DNA from 3 places in the Streptomyces sp. NPDC001407 genome. Region 2 is predicted to be linked to each of the others. Evidence: riboswitches for the same ligand, from Rfam matches in the RefSeq annotation. Region 2 holds a riboswitch; each other region holds the start of a gene.
The links. A riboswitch is a leader RNA that binds a small molecule or an ion and turns the genes downstream of it on or off. The one in region 2 is predicted to bind cyclic di-AMP.
Positions count from the first base shown of each region.

Region 1 (4,269 bases), on a different contig from region 2:
CGGCGGGGGTGGCCCCCCAGTCCTCGTGGATCTTGAAGCCGACGGCTCCGGCGCGCAGTTGGGCGCGCATGGAGTCGTAGGAGACGGTGTTGCCCTTGCCGAGGAAGCCGACGTTGAGCGGGTAGCCCTCCATCGCCTCGAACATCCGGGCAAGGTGCCAGGAGCCGGGGGTGATGGTGGTGGCCTTGCTGCCCTCGGCCGGGCCGGTGCCGCCGCCCACCAGCGTGGTGACGCCGGAGGCGAGGGCCTCGTCCGCGATCTGCGGGCAGATGAAGTGGACGTGGGCGTCGACGGCCCCGGCGGTGAGGATCTTCCCGTTGCCCGCGATGATCTCGGTCTCGGGGCCGATGACGAGGTCGGGGTGGACACCGTCCATGGTGTCGGGGTTGCCGGCCTTGCCGATGCCGGTGATGCGGCCGTCGCGGATGCCGATGTCGGCCTTGACGACGCCCCAGTGGTCGAGGACGACGGCGCCGGTGATGACGGTGTCGGGGGCGCCGTCGGCGCGGGTCGCGCGGGACTGGCCCATGGACTCCCGGATGACCTTGCCGCCGCCGAAGACCGCCTCGTCCCCGGCGTGGCCGGGGCCCCCGCTGCGGTCCTCCTCGATCTCGACGAGGAGGTCGGTGTCGGCGAGGCGGATGCGGTCGCCGACAGTGGGGCCGAACAGTTCCGCGTACGCGGCCCGGCTGAGCTCAGTCATCGAGCGGTCCTCCGCACTCGCCGCGCAGCCCCTCGACGATCCGCTTGCCGGCGATCGGCACCAGGCCGACCTCGACGGGGATGCCGGGCTCGAAGCGCACGGCGGTGCCGGCGGCGATGTCGAGCCGCTTGCCGCGCGCGGCGGCGCGGTCGAAGTCGAGGCCCGGGTTGGCCTCGGCGAAGTGATAGTGCGAGCCGACCTGCACGGGCCGGTCGGCGGCGTTGAGCACGGTGAGACGGGTGCGGTGGAGCCCCTGGTTGAGGGGTACGGGGGCGTCGGCGAGCAGGATCTCTCCGGGAATCATGGCGGTCTTCCCCTTCAGCCGATGGGCTCGTGCACGGTGACGAGCTTGGTGCCGTCCGGGAAGGTGGCCTCCACCTGGACCTCGTGGATCATCTCGGGTATGCCGCTCATCACTTCGTCGCGGGTGAGCACCTTGCGCCCGGAGGACATCAGCTCGGCGACGGTCCGGCCGTCGCGGGCGCCTTCCAGGACGTGGACGGTGATCAGGGCCACCGCCTCGGGGTGGTTGAGGAGCACCCCACGGGCGCGGCGCTTCTCGGCTACGTCGGCGGCCACATGGAGAAGCAGGCGTTCCTGCTCATGCGGGGAGAGTTGCATGCGTCCACCTCACTGACGAACCAGTCCCCCTAGCGGAACCCAACGGGGGCACACAAGAGTTCTACACACCTTTGACCTGGGGTTCTTCATCGGACGGCCAGGGATTGCAGATTAGAGCGGAAGCTTTTCCAACGCGTTAACTGACTCTTTGCGCATCCATGGCCAGAGGAGTCGGGAGGGACCGGAGGGGCGGAAGGGGCGGATCCGGCGATCCGGGCCGGGACTTGGTGCCGCTGCTGTCTGCATCTACTGGATCTTCTGGTCCGGATCACTCCGCCGCTCCCTCATGACACGTACGACGGACTACGGGCGCCGCAGACCGCGCGCGTCGGCCGCACGGGGCCGGGAGAAGTCCTCGCAGCCGCGTTCGAGGACGGTGGGCGGGAGTTGCCCGGGAGCACCCTGGCGCGTCCGGTGCCGGTCCGGGCCGGGGCGCGGCGGCGCGTCCGGGGCGCCATCCCGCTCACACTCCCGCCCGCGCCCATGGATCACGGGTCGGCGGGCGAATAAACACCGCTCCCCCAGACGCCGGACGGTGTCGTAGACGAGGCGCGGTGATCGATTTCAGCCGGGCACGCACGCCGCGCCGGAGCCCTGTCGACGGGCCCCAGGCCAGCGGCTCAACAGGGCTTCGCCGAAACGGACAATCCCCGTCGTGTCCAGCGGAATTGCCCAGGAGTGAGCAGCCTCACATACCTCTGGTTCCGCTCGGAATCCGTACCTGGGCTGCGCCAAGATCCCGTCGACGACAAGACCCCGCCATCCCGGCGGGGCGGTCCAGGCGGACGCCGAACCCCGCCGCTGTCTGGATGCCGGGTCGACCGATCGCACCGGTGGGGATGGAGGACCCGAGCACGGTGGGACGACCAAGAGTAGTGCGGTCGGCCCTTGGGGTGAAGCCGTTGACACGGCCGGGCATCTTCGCCTGCCCGAACCCGACAGGTCATCCTTCACAGGCGGCTGACGAAGGGTTGGCACATGGGCGCGCACAAACGTCCGTCAATGATGTCCAGGGCCGGCGCGGCCTCCGCGCTCACGCTCGCCGCCGTCGGCGCCACGGTGCTGGTGCCGGGCGGCGCGACAGGGGCAGCGGCATCGACCGTCGCCACCGAAGCACTGCACATCGCGGCCTCGAAACAGGGCTCGCCCTATCAATGGGGTGCGACCGGCCCTTACCGCTTCGACTGCTCGGGCCTGACCCTCTACTCCTTCAAGCGGGCCGGGAAGAGCCTGCCCCGCACCGCCGCCGAGCAGTACAACCGGACCACCCACATCTCCCGCTCCGCCCGCGAAGCCGGTGACCTGGTGTTCTTCGTCTCCGGCCAGGGTGTCTACCACGTCGGGATATACGCGGGTGGCGGCAAGATCTGGCACGCGCCCAAGACCGGCGCGGTGGTCCGTCTGGAGCGGATCTGGACGAACAACGTCCGCTACGGCCGGGTGGACTGACCGGCCCTCACGCCCGGCAGCACGCGGCCGCGACGCCGCGCCGGGGCCCCGCACGCCGTGCGGGGCCCCGGCCCCGCCCTCACCGTTCGGCGCTGAGGGCGGGCACCGTCCAGGGCAACGAGATCCACACGGTCTTGCCGCCGTCCGGGTTCGGGGTGAAGAAGACCCTTCCCCCGCGCTCCGCGGTGAGGCAGCGGATGATGACCAGGCCCCGCCCGTTGTCCTGCTGGACGGCGGCGGGCAGTCTGCGGGGCAAGCGCGGGTGGCTGTCCGTGACCCCGATCCGCAACTGCCGGTCGAGTTCGAGCCGGACCTCGACGGTGAAGGTGGGCGACTGGCCGCGGGTGTGCTGCACGGCGTTGGTGGCGAGCTCGGAGACGATCAGCCGCACGGTCTCGGCGGCTTCCGTGCCGCCCGGCAGCCCCCAGTCCGCGAGCACGCCGGCCACATAGCGGCGTGCGGTGGAGACCGAGGCGGGGGCGCTCGGCAGGGTGACGGTGGCTTCTTGATGATCTGCCATGGCGCAGTCCCTTTCCCGCCGGGAGCGGACTCCGACGCAATGCGCCGTGAAGTCGAGAGCGCTTCCGGTCGGCTCTGCGCGACAGCCTGCCACCGGAAATGGTGAGGATGCGGGCGATCTCCCGAGATCTGCATATATCTGTCGCTCGAAGCGGTGAACTCTACGACGAGCGACCGGATTCCGGCGGCACAGTGGTCTATTGACAAGAAACACCAGGTTCACCACGGGCGGAGGCAGGGCTATGCGAAACGGACCCGCGGTGCGCCGCCGCAAACTCGGCGGTGAGCTGCGCCGCCAGCGCGAACTCGCGGGACTGACCAGCCTGGAGGCCGCCCACGCGGTGGGCTGGCACCAGTCGAAAGTCAGCCGGATCGAGACGGGCAGCAGTGGCGTGAAGTCCTCGGACGTCGCGCTGCTGCTGGACGCGTACGGAGTGTCGGACCCCGAACTGCGCGCGCTGCTGGGAGCGCTGTGCGGGGCGGGCACCGCCGATGCGGAGGGCGGCCGCCGGGGCTGGTGGTACGCCTACCGCAATCTGCTGCCCCCGGCGTATCTCGACTTCATCAGCCTGGAATCGGAGGCGTCGCGGTTACGCACCCTGGAGACGACGGTCGTGCCGGGCCTCCTCCAGACTCCCGCCTACGCCCGCGCCGTGACCCGTGCGGCGCTCAACGACCCGCCGCCGGAACAGGTCGAGAAGCTGGTCCGGGTGCGCATGGCACGGCAGTCGGTGCTGGGTGGCGCCAGCCCACTGGAGTTGTGCGCCGTGCTGGACGAGGCGGTGCTCCGCCATCAGGTCGGCGGACGGGAGGTCATGGCCGGGCAGTTGCGACACCTGGTGGAAACGGGTGCACAGCGTCATGTGCGGCTGCATGTACTGCCGTTCTCCAGGAGCGGCCACATTGGCATCACCGGGCCTTTTGTTATTTTCTCATTTCCGCGCATTGCTGATCTGGACGTGGTTGTTCTCGACCAT
Region 1 is NZ_JBIAWF010000007.1:124,371-128,639, reverse strand. Features, by position in the region: gene ACFY1P_RS12910 (urease subunit alpha) at 1-703, opposite strand, end outside; gene ACFY1P_RS12905 (urease subunit beta) at 696-1,007, opposite strand; gene ACFY1P_RS12900 (urease subunit gamma) at 1,022-1,324, opposite strand; cyclic di-AMP (ydaO/yuaA leader) riboswitch at 2,101-2,298, shown strand; gene ACFY1P_RS12895 (C40 family peptidase) at 2,303-2,773, shown strand; gene ACFY1P_RS12890 (ATP-binding protein) at 2,853-3,293, opposite strand; gene ACFY1P_RS12885 (helix-turn-helix transcriptional regulator) at 3,535-4,269, shown strand, end outside.
Region 1: linked by a shared signal. The riboswitch ahead of ACFY1P_RS12895 (C40 family peptidase) and the one ahead of ACFY1P_RS24290 (peptidoglycan DD-metalloendopeptidase family protein) in region 2 are both predicted to bind cyclic di-AMP.

Region 2 (4,269 bases):
GCCGATCCAGAAACTGCCGTTGATGATGAGGTCGACCCGGCCGCGATAGGCGGCGGGGATCAGTTCGTCGATGGCGGAATTGATGGCCGCGTACTCGCCTCCGATGCCGAATCCGGTCAGGAAGCGGAAGGTGAAGAACCACCAGGAGGAGAACGACAGGGCGGTCAGTGCCGTCGCGGCCAGATAGACGGCGAGGGTGACGATGAACAGCTTCTTGCGGCCGAACCGGTCGGTGAGACGGCCGAAGAAGAGCGCGCCGGAACACGCCCCCGCCACATAGAGGGCCGCGGCCAGGCCGGTGATCTCGCCCGAGGTGACCGGCAGGCCGCTGCCCCGCTCGGCGAGGCGGCCGGCGATGTTGCCGACGACCGTGACCTCCAGGCCGTCCAGGATCCAGACGGTGCCGAGGCCGATCACCACCATCCAGTGCCAGCGGGACCAGGGGAGGCGGTCCAGACGGGCCGGTACGGAGGTGGTGATCGTGGCTGTCACGGCATCCGAGTGCCCCTGTCCGCGACAGGTATGCGCGGCGGACGCGCGACACCGTACGGGGACGGGCCCGGGGCTACGGCTCCAGGCCCCGCTCGCGCAGCCAGGGCAGCGGGTCGACCGGGGCCCCGCCGTCCGGGCGGATCTCCAGGTGGAGGTGCGGGCCGGTGACATTGCCGGTGGCGCCCACGCGGCCGATCACGTCACCGCTGTTCACCTTGCCCGACGTGACCACCATCGACGACAGGTGGCAGAACCACACCTCCGTGCCGTCGTCCAGCTTCAGCACGATGCGGTAGCCGTACGCGCCCGCCCACCCGGCGTGGGTGATCGTGCCGCTGCCGATCGCCTTGACCGGCGTGCCGGTCGGGGCCGCGAAGTCCTCGCCGGTGTGGTTCGCGGACCACATGTTGCCCGCCTGACCGAAGCCGGCGGTCAGGGTGTACGAGCCGACGGGGAGGGTGTACGCGCCGGGGCTGTGCGCGGCGGGCGTACGGGGGCCGGTGTCGGTGGGGTCGGCAGCGGCGTCCTCCGCGGCCGCCGGACGGGCCTCGGTCCGCGCCGCCTTCGCCTGCTCGGCCTCGGCGGCCTTCGCCGCCCTCTCCGCCTCGGCCGCTCTTCCGGCCTCGGCCGCCCGCGCCGCCTTCTTCGCCGCCGCCTCGGCCGCCTCGCGCTGGGCGGCCTCGCGCGCCTGGTCGTCGGCGCCGTTCTGCTGGTGCTCGGCCTGCTGGAGGATGCGGGCGCGCAGGGCTTCGCCCGCGTTCGTGGCTCCCTGAGCGGCTTCCTCGGTGCTCAGGCCGGCCTGGGTGAGCGGCTGCTCGGCAGCGGGCGCGGCGGGCGCGGCCTCCTCCTCGTGCGCCTGGCCGCCACCGAGGAGGGACCCGGCCAGGTCGGGTACCGATATCGGTGCCGCCGGACGGTCCTGCGCGCTCGCCATGCCGCCCGCGCCGACCGCCGCGATGACGCCGACGCCGAGGACGGCGCCGCTGCGGGCCATCGTGCCGCCGCGCTGCTTGGCGACGCGGTGCCGGCCGCCGCTCCCGCCACGGGCCGGGGTGGCGGCGGGGTCGGTCACGGCAGGCTCGGTCACGGCCCAGTGGGGAACGGTCGGTTGAGAGCCCGTCGGCTGAGGCACCGTCCGCTGAGGAGCGACGGCGAAGCCCGGTGCCGGAGGAGCGATCGCGGGCTCGTCGGCCGTGCCCGGCGGAGGCGTCGCCATATGGGCGGTCATATACGCGGGCACGATCGGAAGTTCAGGTGCGTAGGGCTCGTACGACCCGTGCAGAGTGGGGTCGAGGACAGGCTCGTTGGACGCCACGGGGGCGCACTCCTTTCCTTCCTTCTCGCCTACCGGGTTAGCTGTCGGGTTCGGAGCAGGAAGGTCTCCTACGAGCCGGGTGCGGCCCGATTCACCCCAGGGCGAGTGGTTCCCCGGTTCCCAGATGGTGCTGGTGTATCAGCTCTTGCTGTGCCCGCGGGATTCGGCGAAGGCGCACGGCGCCGCCTCTTGCGACGGTGATGAGGACCGCACGTCGTTATCGAACGTTAATAGACAGACCGTGCAGTTTCCAAGCCGAAAGGCTGAATCGGTCGGCTCCTTGGTCAGGACTTGGCGAGGAGGCCGACTTCTTAATGTGGTCCTTATTCCGAGGGAATGCGGAACGATCAAGATCCACTACTGGGGGTGGGGGGCGGATTTGGGCTCAGCGGCGGGGATGTTCTCCCACCCCGCCGCTTCCTGGCTGTGTCTTGGGGCTCCGCGTGGGGGCTCCGCCTTGGCCCCCTGGCTGCGGGTGGGTGGGCGCCTGCGGCGGGCTTTTTCCCCTACCCCGCCCCTTCCCGAAACTGGGGCTCCGCCCCAGACCCCGACCTGCACGCCCGATGCCGCCTGCGGCGGGGGCGGCCTGCGGCCGCGTCCTCAAACTCCCCCAGCTACCTCCCCCAGACTCCGTCCGGGGGTGCCCCCAGAGGTGCCCCCAACGGGCTGAAAAACAAAAGCATGGCGTGCCCCGAAGCGTGATGTCACCCTCCGGTGGGAGGGGGTGGGGTCGGAGGGTGGGGTTCTGGAACGCGGTGCGACTTCACGGCAATACGAGGCACGGCGCCCGCACCGCGTTCCAGGTCCTCAGCCCGGAGGCCCCACTCCCGGCACCCACCACAACCCAAGCCCGGCCGGCGATTGAGGCCACCCGCCGCAGGCGCAACGCACCCGCACCCAGAACCGCCCCCGCACCCAGCGGAAAGCGCACCCACCACAACCCAGCCCGGCCGGCGATTGAGGCCACGCCCGCAAGGGCGTCCAAACCCGACCGTCAGACCTTGGGCCCGCGCCGCGAGCCCCCGCCCCCGCCGCCCCGGCGAACCGCATTGCCCGGCCGCGTCCCACCAGACCGGCGCGAGCCGCCGCCCTGACCCTGACCCGTGCCGGTGCCGAAGCCGCGGTAGCCGCCACCACCATTGCCGGCGTTCGGCTCCGTACGCGTACGGCCGCGAGCACCCGAGCCCGAACCGCGCGAGCGGGACGGCTTCTTCGCGCCTGCCTGCCCCTGCGGCTGCGCGGCGACCGGAGGCGCTATGACCACCGCGACACCACTGGGCTCACGCGCCCCGGTGATCCGCTCCAGCTCGGGGTCGCGGGGGTGCGTCTTGAGGACGTTGGGGGTGATCTTCGCCGTGGCCATCATGCGGGTCATCTCGCGCCGCTGCTCGGGCAGGACGAGGGTGACGACCGTGCCGGACTCGCCCGCGCGGGCCGTGCGGCCGCCGCGGTGCAGGTAGTCCTTGTGGTCCATCGGCGGGTCGATGTTCACGACGAGGTCGAGGCCGTCGATGTGGATGCCGCGGGCGGCGACGTTGGTGGCGACCAGCGCGGTGACCTGGTCCGTACGGAAGAGCTCCAGCGTGCGGTTGCGCTGCGGCTGGCTCTTGCCGCCGTGCAGCGCCCCGGCGCGCACGCCCTCGGAGAGCAGCTTCTTCACCAGGCGGTCGGCGCCGCGCTTGGTGTCGACGAACATGATCACGCGGCCTTCGCGGGCGGCGATCCGGGTGACCGCTTCCTTCTTGTCCGCGTCGGTCACGAAGAGCAGGTGGTGCTCCATCGTGGAGACCGCGCCGACCGAGGCGTCGACGGAGTGCGTCACCGGGTCGGAGAGGAAGCGGCGCACGAGGCGGTCGACGTTGCGGTCCAGGGTCGCGGAGAACAGCATGCGCTGGCCGTCCGGGTCGACCTGGTCGAGCAGCTTGGTGACCTGCGGCAGGAAGCCCATGTCGGCCATCTGGTCGGCCTCGTCCAGGACCGTGATCCGCACGTCGCCGAGCTTGCAGTCGCCGCGCTGGATCAGATCGGCGAGCCGGCCGGGGGTGGCGACCAGGACCTCGGCGCCGCGCGCCAGGCTCTGCGCCTGCCGGCCGATGGACATGCCGCCGACGACGGTGGCGATCCGCAGGTTGACCGCGGTGGCGTACGGGCTGAGGGAGTCGGTGACCTGCTGCGCCAGCTCGCGGGTGGGGACGAGCACGAGGGCGAGCGGGCGGCCCGGCTCGGCGCGGCGGCCGGTCGTGCGGGCGAGCAGCGCCAGACCGAAGGCCAGCGTCTTGCCGGAGCCCGTACGGCCGCGGCCGAGGACGTCACGGCCGCTCAGCGAGTTGGGAAGGGTGGCGGCCTGGATCGGGAACGGCTCGGTGACGCCTTCGCGGGTCAGCGTGGCGAGCAGGCCGTTTGGCATGTCCAGGTCGGCGAAGGAGGCCACCGGCGGCAGGGCCGGGGTGGTGGAGACCGGA
Region 2 is NZ_JBIAWF010000019.1:27,595-31,863, forward strand. Features, by position in the region: gene ACFY1P_RS24285 (MFS transporter) at 1-492, opposite strand, end outside; gene ACFY1P_RS24290 (peptidoglycan DD-metalloendopeptidase family protein) at 566-1,807, opposite strand; cyclic di-AMP (ydaO/yuaA leader) riboswitch at 1,819-1,953, opposite strand; gene ACFY1P_RS24295 (DEAD/DEAH box helicase) at 2,802-4,269, opposite strand, start outside.

Region 3 (4,269 bases), on a different contig from region 2:
CGAGGCCACGCAGCCCGCCGAGGCCACGCCCAGCGAGCAGGCCATCCTCGCCGGACTGGGCGCGCCCATCGAGCACGCCGAGGGCGCCCCGATCCCGGGGACGGAGCCCAGCGGGCCGATCCGCCCGACGCACACGACGGGCGCGCAGTAGGCGCGACGCCCGGCAGGCACCGGGGACGGGCCTTCGACCGCTCGACGGTCGGGGGCCCGTTGTCATCGGCGCCCCCGGGGCCTGTTAAAGGAACGCAAAGAAACCTTCGCTCCGCCCCTCGAGAGAACGGTATCCGGACAGTCGCGCCCCTTCCTGTCCGCTCACCGCGCCTCAGCCATCCGCGCCCGTCACGGGCGTTCACGAGGGCGGCTCGCGGTACGCGTGTGACGTAGGGGACTTGTCGGCGCACCGCCCGTACGACCGAATGTCGCTCTTGAACGTTCACATGGACGATCCGATACTCCGAGAATTGACATGGACGCGACTAGCGGCTCCCGGTCGGCCCCGGGTGGCGCATCGGCCGTCACGGCCCTGTCATCACGTCACATCCACCCTCCGTGCCCGGACATCGGACTCGTCGGGCACCCCCCACGGGAGGCCACGTGAAACGTCCTCGCATATCCGCACGCCGTTCCGCCATGGCCGGCACGGCAGCCGCCGTCCTCGCGACCGCCGCACTCGCCCTGCCGGCCGCCCACGCCACGTCGGCGCCGTCGGCCGACACCCTCTCCGCCGAGCAGGCGTCCGGCCTCGCCCAGCGGATCGCCGCCGAGCTCCCCGCGAGCACGGCCGGCTCGTACTACGACGCCGCCACCCACCGGCTCGTCGTCGACGTGCTCGACGCGACGACGGCGGCGAAGGTACGGGCCACGGGCGCCGAGGCCAAGCAGGTCCGGCACTCGGCGGCCGAACTCGACTCTGCCAGAGGCATCCTGAAGGACCGGGCGTCCATCCCGGGTACCGCCTGGTCGGTCGACCCGAAGACCAACAAGGTCGTCGTCACCGCCGACAGCACGGTGCGCGGGGCGCGGCTGAGCCGGCTCGACAAGGTCGTCGCGAGCCTGGGCGACAAGGCCACGCTCAGAAGGACGGCCGGCACCTTCCGGCCGCTCATCGCCGGTGGCGACGCCATCTGGGGCAGCGGGGTGCGCTGTTCGCTCGGCTTCAACGTCACCAAGGACGGGCAGCCGTACTTCCTGACGGCCGGACACTGCGGCAACGCCTCGGCCGACTGGTCCGACTCGCAGGGCGGCGCCCAGGCCGGCACGACGGAGAGCTCGACCTTCCCCGGCCACGACTACGCCCTGGTGCGCTACACCGGCTCCTCCGACCACACCAGCGCGGTAGACCTCTACAACGGCGGCCGGCAGAACATCAGCCGGGCCGCCGAGGCGACCGTCGGCGAGCAGGTGCAGCGCAGCGGCAGCACCAGCGGCCTGCACGACGGCCAGGTCACCGGCCTCAACGCGACCGTCAACTACCAGGAGGGCCAGGTCGACGGCCTGATCGACACCAGCGTGTGCGCCGAGCCGGGCGACAGCGGCGGCGCCCTCTTCGACAACGACGCGGCACTGGGCCTCACCTCGGGCGGCAGCGGGGACTGCTCCTCCGGCGGCGAGACCTTCTTCCAGCCGGTTCCCGCGGCCCTGCAGGCCTTCGGGGCGCAGCTGCCCTGATCCTCCACCGCGCAGCTGCACCGCTCACACCGGCACACGGCCCCCGTGCGCGCCTTCCGGCGGCGGGGGCCGTCTCCCGTGGTCCGCGGGGGTCAGTTGACGCGGCCGTACCAGACGCTGCCGCTCCAGATCTTCTCCAGGCGGACGGACGCGCCGGGCTTGGGCGAGTGCCAGATCTTGTTGTCCCCGGCGTAGATGCCCACGTGGTAGACGTTGCTGCCGGAGTGGAAGAAGACGAGGTCGCCGGTCTGGCGGGAGCCGGCGGAGAGGTGCCGGGTCTTGTTGTACTGGTCCTGCGCGGTGCGCGGCAGGTTCTTGCCGACCTTCTTGAACGAGTAGAGCGTCAGGCCCGAGCAGTCGAAGCGGTTGGGGCCCGCGGCGCCGTACTGGTAGGGCGAGCCCTTCTTGGAAGCGGCGACCTTCAGCGCGGCCTGACCCGGGGTCGCCGCCTGGGCGTCGGCCGCCACTCCGGGCAGCAGCATCGAGGCGGTGACGGTGGCGGCGGTGAGGACGGTCGCGGCGCCGGCCCGGGAAACCAGCGTGGATATGCCGGGGAACGCAGACATGTCAAACCCTTCGTCATCCGCCTGCGAAAGATGACCTGTCGGGTTCGGGCTGTCGAAGTTGCCCGGCCACATCCGTGGCTTCACCCCAAGGACCACCGCCATCGTGGTCCGCCGTACCTGGGTCTCCCGCTCCTGCCGATCCAGTCGGTCTGCTCCGCACCCGGAACGGCGGCAGGACTCGGCGTCCGCCCGGGGTGCCCGTCTCGGTGACGGGATCTTGTGTTCGAGTGACGATCCTGCATCACGAAGTCCCGGAAACCGGAGCCAGAACGGCTTTCTGTGAACTTCTTCACTTCACGGCATTCGTGGAACCGGGGTGCTTTTCCGGCGCACGGAAATCAGGCAACTCCTTTTCGTTCTTGGGAGTTGAGGTAATCCGGCGACTGAAATCCGGTCACCCGGATCCGTTCCGCTGCCGGTACGCGCGGGAGGGCGGACGTCTTTGCGTCAGAAACACGCGACCGCGGGGAGCGCACGGTTCGCCGTGACAGCGCGAGGGTAGCCCTACGGCATGCTCACCCTAGGGATCGAGGAGGAGTATCTTCTGCTCGACCCGGCCACCGCACTGCCCGTTGCCAAGGCGGAGCAGGTCTGCGCCGCGGTGGACCTGGAGCCGGTCGTGCACGAGCGGGAGATTCAGGCGGAGTTGTTGCAGGCCCAGGTGGAAGTGGCCACTCCGGTCTGCGCGGACCTCGCGGAGGCGAGCGGGCATCTGCTGCGGCTGCGCCACGCGGTGAGCTCCGCCGCCAAGCGGAACGGCTGCCGGATCGCGGCGTCCGGCACGTCACCCCGCGCGGGCCTGGTGCCCGTACCCGTCACCCGGCATCCGCGCTATCTGGCGATGCGCAGCCGGGCTGCCCAACTGGTCGACGAGCAACTGGTCAACGGGATGCATGTGCATATCGCCATCCCCGACCGGGAGATGGGCGTCGCCGTCCTCAACCGCGTCCGCCCCTGGCTGCCCGTGCTGGTGGCCATGGCGGCCAACTCACCGATGTGGCACGGCCACGACACCGGCTTCGCCAGCTGGCGCACCGTGGTCTACAGCCGCTGGCCCGTCAGCGGCCCGCCTCCGCACTTCACCGATCTCGCCGACTACGAGGAGCGTATCCAGGCGCTCTTCGTCGCCGGGGCGATCAGCGACCGGGGGCAGCTGTACTGGCAGGCCAGGCTGTCCGACCGCTATCCCACGATCGAGGTGCGCTGTCTGGACGTCCAGCTGCGCGCCGACGACGCCGTGATGTTCGCCGGGATAGTGCGCGGCATGGTGGCGACCGCCATCCGCGACGAGAAGAGCGGCCGCCGGGCGGCGTACTGCCCGCCGGAGCTGCTCGGCGCCGCGAACTGGCACGCCGCCCGGCACGGCCTGGAAGGCGTGCTCGTCGACCCCGAGGGCAAGCGCCGCGGTGCCGAGGACGTCGTGCAGACCCTGCTCGGGCACATCGGGCAGGCGCTGGAGGAGGCCGGTGACCTCCAGCAGGTGAGCTCGCTGGTGCACCGCCTGCTGCGGCGGGGCACCCCGGCGGACCGGCAGCGCCGGGTGCTGGCGGCGGACGGCATCAAGGCCCTCACCGATCTCATCACCGAACCGTGACCGGCGGCCACGGCCTGCCGGGCCGAGCGCCGCCGCGTCAGTAGTGCGGGTCACCCTCGATGCGCCCGCCCAGCGCACGGGCCGTGGCGGGCAGCTGACGGACGCGGGTGGCCAGCAGCACGACGGCGAGGCCCAGATACACATAGGTCATGAGGAGCCGGGCGGACTCGCCCGGCAGGGCGAACTGCACCGCGAAGAGGACGAAGAGACCGGCTGCCTGGAGGCGCACGAACCGCAGGTCGAGCAGGACCACCACGGCGAGGACGGTCTGGGCCGCGGTCAGGGCGACCTCGTCGACCTGGCGGGTCACCAGCGGCAGGGCCGCTCCCCCGCCGCCCAGCGCGTGGGCCAGCGGCAGGCAACCGACCAGCAGCGTCCACTGGTTGACCTTGCTGGACAGCAGCGCGCCGAGTCCGTCGCTCGCCCGCAGCCGCCACGCGA
Region 3 is NZ_JBIAWF010000007.1:231,704-235,972, reverse strand. Features, by position in the region: gene ACFY1P_RS13360 (hypothetical protein) at 1-151, shown strand, start outside; gene ACFY1P_RS13355 (S1 family peptidase) at 631-1,668, shown strand; gene ACFY1P_RS13350 (C40 family peptidase) at 1,761-2,234, opposite strand; cyclic di-AMP (ydaO/yuaA leader) riboswitch at 2,238-2,415, opposite strand; gene ACFY1P_RS13345 (glutamate--cysteine ligase) at 2,746-3,828, shown strand; gene ACFY1P_RS13340 (hypothetical protein) at 3,866-4,269, opposite strand, start outside.
Region 3: linked by a shared signal. The riboswitch ahead of ACFY1P_RS13350 (C40 family peptidase) and the one ahead of ACFY1P_RS24290 (peptidoglycan DD-metalloendopeptidase family protein) in region 2 are both predicted to bind cyclic di-AMP.